3 regions of the Hydrogenophaga sp. PAMC20947 genome follow, and region 3 is predicted to be linked to each of the others. Evidence: predicted binding sites of a transcription regulator. Region 3 holds the regulator's gene; each other region holds the start of a gene.
What was found. Region 3 encodes sigma-54, which starts transcription at its own class of promoters, with help from an activator protein. Its sites were predicted from a motif close to TGGCANGNAANCTGCTTT; they were not measured.
Positions count from the first base shown of each region.

Region 1: the regulator sigma-54 is predicted to act here: its motif matches at 1,069-1,086, upstream of E5678_RS18020 (pilin).
Region 2: the regulator sigma-54 is predicted to act here: its motif matches at 1,450-1,467, upstream of E5678_RS09490 (CmpA/NrtA family ABC transporter substrate-binding protein).

Region 1 is NZ_CP039252.1:3,937,114-3,939,380, forward strand. It holds gene E5678_RS18010 (adenylate/guanylate cyclase domain-containing protein) at 1-38, shown strand, start outside; gene E5678_RS18015 (3',5'-cyclic-nucleotide phosphodiesterase) at 106-909, shown strand; gene E5678_RS18020 (pilin) at 1,147-1,566, shown strand; gene E5678_RS18025 (pilin) at 2,182-2,267, shown strand, end outside.
Region 2 is NZ_CP039252.1:2,116,769-2,119,035, reverse strand. It holds gene E5678_RS09490 (CmpA/NrtA family ABC transporter substrate-binding protein) at 1-1,289, opposite strand, end outside; gene E5678_RS09485 (nitrate regulatory protein) at 1,652-2,267, opposite strand, start outside.
Region 3 is NZ_CP039252.1:3,459,678-3,461,944, reverse strand. It holds gene lptB (LPS export ABC transporter ATP-binding protein) at 1-69, shown strand, start outside; gene rpoN (RNA polymerase factor sigma-54) at 208-1,857, shown strand; gene E5678_RS15790 (THUMP domain-containing protein) at 2,079-2,267, shown strand, end outside.

The DNA.
Region 1 (2,267 bases), 480 kb from region 3:
CCGATTGGGACGGCACGACCCAACTGAACACCAAATAACCCCCGCCGGACAGGTTGGCTTGCTTGCCGCTTGTCCGGGCTGAACCAACACCAACGCACACCACCAATGAGGGTCAAAGTCCTGGGCTGCTCCGGCGCGATCGCGCAAGGCTGCCGCACCACCTCTTTTTTGCTGGACGACGATGTTTTGATCGACGCCGGCACCGGCGTGGGCGATCTGAGCCTGGCGGAAATGGCGCGCATCAACCATGTGCTGCTCACCCATTCCCACCTGGACCATGTCGCCAGCCTCCCGCTCATGCTCGATGCCGTGGCCGCCTTGCGCCTGGCCGCGAAAGCACCGCCCCTGCAGGTCCATGCCCTGCCCGGCACCATAGCGGCCTTGCGGGTACACATCTTCAACAACCTGATCTGGCCCGACTTCGCCGCCATCCCCAGCGCCGAAGCGCCCTTGATGCGCTTTGTGCCCCTTGCTGAAGGCGAAGTGCTGGACGTGGGCGGTAAATCCATTGAAGTCTTGCCCGCCGTGCACACCGTGCCAGCCGTGGGTTACGCCGCTGCGTCCCCTACAGGCTACTGGGTCTTCAGCGGCGACACCGAGCGCAACCCGGCCTTCTGGCGCCGGGTCAACCAGCTGCAAGTGGCCATGCTCATCATCGAGACCGCCTTCAGCGACCGTGAGAAAGACCTGGCCCACCGCAGCCTGCACCTGGCCCCCAGTGTGCTGGCCTCAGAGCTCGACCAGATCCGCAGCGATCAGCGCTACCCCATCTACATCACCCACACCAAGCCGGCTGAGACTGGACTGATCATGGAAGAGATTCAGCGCTTCGACGAGCTGCCCAGCCGGGATGGTGGTGTGCGCCACGATATCCGTTGGCTGAGCGCGGGGCAGACGTTTGATCTGTGATGGAAGGGCAGGTGAGGGGGTGGTGGTGCGACAGGGCTGGTTCACCGCTTGAAACACGGTGACAAAAAACGTCACCGCCTATGGAGCCCAGGCCGCACAAATTGTCACCTGGTGGGCCCCAACCGTGAAATAGCGCAAGAAAACCCCGTCATTTCTAGTTGGCACGGTCCCTGCTAAATGCGATCCGTCTTTTAACCATCGTGGTTTTTGTTCCACCCTCAGTCAAGGAGTTTTCTCATGAAGCGCAAATTGCAACAAGGTTTCACCCTCATCGAATTGATGATCGTGGTGGCCATCATCGGTATTCTGGCTGCTGTGGCTCTGCCCGCTTACCAGGACTACACCGTGCGTGCTCGCGTGTCTGAATCGTTGGTTGCCGCTTCCGCTGCCAAAATTGCTGTAGCTGAAAATGCCGCCAACGGGCAAGCCCTTGCATCGGGCTGGATCGCTCCTGCAGCGACGCCCAACCTGGCCAGCGCTGCGATTGCCGCTGATGGTGTGATCACCGTGACGACCACGGCTCGCGCAGGTGGTGGAACGGTTACCTTTGTACCAGATCCAGTGCTGGTTGCTGGCACCATCCCAACCGATCGCATCGGTTGGACCTGTACCGGTGGCACATTGGTCGCGAAGTACCGCCCTGCTGCGTGCCGTTAATACGCTTCCGAAATCCCACGGGGTGCAACGCACCTTAGGGACTAGCCGAAAAGCCAACCACTTGTGAAAGCGGTTGGCTTTTGTTTCTTCGTATTCTGAAAAGTTGGCAAACTTGTTGGTTTGAGGAATGCAAAAATCGAGGTCTTCGCCTGAATCTCGAAGGGAATCTATGCCCCGGCCTCTTGCACTGTGCTGTCCTGATTTCAAGTCTGCACCCTCTCGCGCTCGTTTTGCAGGGCGTTGGGCCTTGGCCCATCTGGGCGTCAGCCAGAGCCCGGGCTGATCATGGAGGAGACCCAGCGCTTTGACGAGCTGCCCAGCCGGGGCGGTGGTGCGCGCCACGATGTCCGTTGGCTGAGCGCGGGGCAGACGTTTGATCTGTGAAGGGTGTGCCGGTTTAGGGGTGGTGCGACGGGGCTGGTTCACCGCTTGAAACACGGTGACAAAAAACGTCACCGCTTACCGCATCAGACTGCACAAAATGTCACCTGATGGGCCCCAACCGTGAAATAGCGCAAGAAAAACCGCCTATTTCACGCTGGCACGGTCCCTGCTGAGTAAACCCCGTCGTCCACCTATCGTGGTTTTTGTTCCCCCCATTCAAGGAGTTTTCTCATGAATCGTTCTATGCAAAAAATGCAAAAAGGTTTTACCCTCATCGAATTGATGATTGTGGTGGCCATCATCGGTATTCTGGCTGC
Region 2 (2,267 bases), 1.3 Mb from region 3:
TCGATGAACCCTTTTTGAACACCTTTGAAGCCATCGGTTTTGGGCAGGTCCGTGGCTTTGATCTTGCCTTCGGCCACCAGGGCATTGGCGGCTTCCATGTAGACCGTAGGCTGGTAGACCTTCTTGGCGATGTCCATGTACCAGCTGTCGGGCTTGCCTTCGGTGATCTGGCCCCAGCGGCGCATTTGCGTGAGGTACCAGATGGCGTCGCTGTAGAACGGGTAGGTGGCGAAGTTGCGGAAGAAAACGTTGAAGTCGGGGGCAGGACGCTTGTCGCCTTTCTCGTATTCAAAGGTGCCGGTCATGCTGTTGGCGATCACGGCCGCATCGGCGCCCACATACTGCGATTTCGAGAGCATCTTGACGGCCTCGATGCGGTTGGCCATGGAGGCGTCGAGCCACTGGCCAGCGCGGATCAGCGCCTTGACCACAGCGATGTGGGTGTTGGGGTTGGTTTTGGCCCAGTCGGCGGTGACCCCGAACACCTTCTCTGGGTTGTTCTTCCAGATTTCGTTGTCGGTGATCACCGGGACCCCGATGCCCTTGAACACCGCCTGCTGGTTCCAGGGTTCGCCCACGCAGTAGCCATGGATCGTTCCCGATTCCATGGTGTTGGGCATTTGGGGCGGCGGTGTGACCGACAGCAGCACATCGGCCTTGGAGGTGCCCGAGATGTCGCCGGAGGTGTAGTAGCCGGGGTTGAGCCCGCCGGCGGCGAGCCAGTAGCGCAGCTCGTAGTTGTGGGTGGAGACCGGGAATACCATGCCCATCTTGAAAGCCTTGCCTTCCTTCTTCCAGGCGTCGACCACCTTTTTCAGTGCGTCGGCCTTGATGGGGTGCACGACCTTGCCGTCTTTCATGGGCAGGTGCGGCTTCATCTCGGCCCAGACGGCGTTGGATACGGTGATGGCATTGCCGTTGAGGTCCATGCTGAAGGCGGTGACGATATCGGCCTTGGTACCAAAGCCGATGGTGGCGCCCAGCGGTTGTCCGGCGAGCATGTGCGCGCCGTCGAGCTGGCCATCGATCACCCGGTCGAGCAGCACTTTCCAGTTGGCCTGGGCTTCCAGCTGCACATTCAGACCTTCGTCTTCGAAGTAGCCTTTTTCATAGGCCACGACCAGGGGTGCACAGTCGGTCAGCTTGATGAAGCCAAATTTCAGCTGCTCTTTTTCAGGGCGACCAGGCTTGGCGGCCCATGCCGGCAGGCCCAGCGTAGTGGCGCCGGCCAAAGCCATGGCCTGGGTGGCGAAGCGGCGGCGGTTCGGGTGGTTCGTGGCATCGGACATGGACAACTCCTGAAGGAAGAAACAACGGGGTCCAGACAACGAAAAACGGCGCCCATCAACTGACAGGCCGATGGCCTGCGAGAGATGGACGCCGTTGTCCGGGTGGCCTGGAGAGACCTGAGCGGTGTGCCGTCGTTGGCACGCCGCTTTTGTTAGAGACTAAGCAGGGACCGTGCCAACTGCGCCTTCCCATCGCCTCGTTTGGCCCAGAACCCTGATTTGTAGGGGTTTTGCGCCGATTGCAGTGTCGAACCAGAGGGCAAATTGACCGCTGGGTGTGCTTGTCTCAGCGGGCTTTTCTGAGCCTTGAATTGGTGCACGTCAATCCTTTGGCACCGTTCTTGTGCGGTGCAACATGCGCGTCAGACTTCATGGCGCTTCGGTTCCGGGAGCACGTCTGCCATGGCCAGTACGGCCTCGGCCACATCGACCACACGCCTGTTCTGGTTCATGGCCATTTGCCGCATGGCTTTGTGAGCCGCCTCTTCGCTCAGGCTGCGGTGGGCCATCAGCAGGCCCTTCGCCCGTTCAATCAGCTTGCGCTCGTTGAGGCTGGCGCGCACGGTGTCCAGCTCGTCGCTCATGCTTTGCAAGCGGTGCGCTTGCTCTTGAACGAGCTCAAGGATGGAGCGGTCGAGCTGCTGTCCAAAGCCTTGTCCCCCCGTGCTCAATGGGGTGCCGAGCAAGCGTTCATCGCTCGCCGCTGGATCAAAGAAACCGGGTGCAGTGGTGTTGCCTGGGTTGTGCCTGACTGGTGCGCTGCCGTTCAGCACTTCAAACGCCGCCAGCTCGGCCGAAGTGGATGCGATGCGTTGCTCGCACAGGGCCAGCAGCTCGGAAGACATCTGATCTTCAACGGCTTTCATGGCATCCATGGTGGCGGTGCAGCAATCGAACCAGGCTTGGCTGAGGTCGGGTGAGAGGGGGGCACCTGCGGCGGTGGTGCACAACACCCGGCGCAAGCGCTCCAGGCAGACC
Region 3 (2,267 bases):
ACCAGTGAAGAGATCGTGGAAAACGCCGATGTTCGCCGGGTATACCTCGGCGAGAACTTCCGCATGTGATGGTGGCCAATCCGTTGTTCCATGCTGCTGTGGTTCGGTGCTCCCTGATGGGAATGAGCGAGGCTTTGGGCGAACCTGCTGGTGGCTCCAGCGTGACGTTCCGCTCCAGCGTTTTGACGTGTCGCTAGGCGCCTTGGCATGAAGCAAGGTTTGTCGCTGCGCGTTTCGCAGCATCTCGCGCTCACGCCACAGCTGCAGCAGTCGATCCGCTTGCTGCAGCTCTCTACCCTTGAAATGGCGCAGGAAGTCGAGCAGATGCTCGATGAAAACCCGTTTCTCGATCGTGCGGATGAAACCGCTGACCGCGAAGATTTTGGGCTTGATCACAGCGATGTCCCGGTCAGCGCAGGAGAGCAAATTGCCGAAGCGGCGGCGGCTCCCGAGGGCGAATCTGTTGCCCCCGATTCAGAGTTGCCCTTCAGCCAAGGCACATCGTCGACAGCCAGTGAGCCCAGTGAGAGTGCGGCTGGGGAAGCCGCCGAGCGCAAGGCCGATGGAGACGGGGCGTTGGAAGAAAATTGGGACGGCGACGGCTCCGTGGAAATGGCGCCCGACGACGGCGAGTGGGGCGGTGATGCGCCCGCGCGCAACAGTGGCTCTTCCGGGGGTGACGACGAAACGGCAACGGCGGCTGATCTGGCCCGAGCGCCGGTCAGCCTGCAAGATCACCTCCATGAGCAGGCCCGCTGTTTGCGCCTGAGCGAAACCGATCAGGCCGCACTGTATTTCCTGATCGAGTCGCTCAACGACGATGGTTATCTCGATGACGACTGGACAGAATTGGCGTTGGCCTTTTGGCGGCTGCTGCACGGGCGCGAAGCTGCATCGCCCAGTATTGCGGCGATTGAAGTCGCGGAAGAGCAGCTGCGCATGGCGCTGGGCTGGCTGCACAACATGGAGCCCATCGGCGTGGGTGCGCGGGATCTCGGCGAGTGTTTGCGTCTGCAGATCGAAGACTTGCGCAACACGCCGGTTGCCCAGGCTGCGCTGGTGATTTGCCGACAACCGCTGGAGTTGCTCGCCAAGCGCGATGTGAAGCGCTTGTGTGCGTTGTGTGGGCTGGACGATGAGACGGTGCGCGCAGCGCTTGGCCTGATCATCGGGCTGGAGCCCAAGCCGGGACGGCGGTTTGTGGATGTGGAGCGCAATGTCGTTGTGCCCGATGTCCTGGTCACGCACGCCGGGCGTGGCTTCAAGGTGCAGCTCAACCCCGACGTCATGCCGCGGTTGAGGGTGCACGATGTATACGCCAACGCCCTGCGTCAGAACCGGGGTGGGAAAGGGGGTGGCGGCGAAGCAGGCCATGCCGCCATGCAGCAGCGTTTGCAGGAGGCGCGCTGGTTCATCAAGAATATCCAGCAGCGGTTCGACACCATCCTGCGCGTGTCCTCGGCCATTGTCGAACGGCAGCGCAATTTTTTCATGCATGGCGAGCTCGCCATGCGGCCGCTGGTGTTGCGCGAAATCGCCGACGAGCTGGGCTTGCACGAGTCCACCATCAGCCGTGTGACCACCGCCAAGTACATGGCCACGCCGTTCGGCACCTACGAACTCAAGTACTTTTTTGGCTCATCGCTGGGCACGGAGACTGGCGGCAACGCATCGAGCACAGCGGTGCGCGCCTTGCTCAAACAGCTCATTGCCGCTGAAAACGCGTCAAAACCATTGTCAGACAACCAGCTTTCCGAACTGCTCAAAGCGCAGGGTATTGAGTGTGCCCGCCGTACTGTGGCCAAATACCGGGAAGCGTTGCGCATCGCGCCCGCCAATTTGCGAAAAACCTTGTAGCCCTCCTGCACCGCTTCGCCCCTTCCCCCTGATGGGGGCTGCACCTGCGGCCTGGTGAAGCCAGTTCTGTGGTGTGTTCAGGGTGCAGGCCCCCTGTGTCCCTGCGCGCGGGGATTGCACCAACCGGCCTGCCAGATCCAGTTCCGTGGTGTGCACTGGAAGGAATGACGGCTGTTAGCGCGGTGGCTTTTGTGGCCGCAACCATTTTTGGAAAAAGATTCATGAACCAACTCAACCTCTTTTTGCCCTGCGCTGCCGGCGTGGAGGACTTCCTCGCCGACGAAGTGAAGCGCATCACAAACGAACCACTGGCCTTCAAGGCACGCGGCGGTGTGGGTGTGCAGGCTTCCTGGCGAGATGCCATGCGCCTGAACCTGCACAGCCGCCTCACCCAGCGCGTGCTGGTGCAG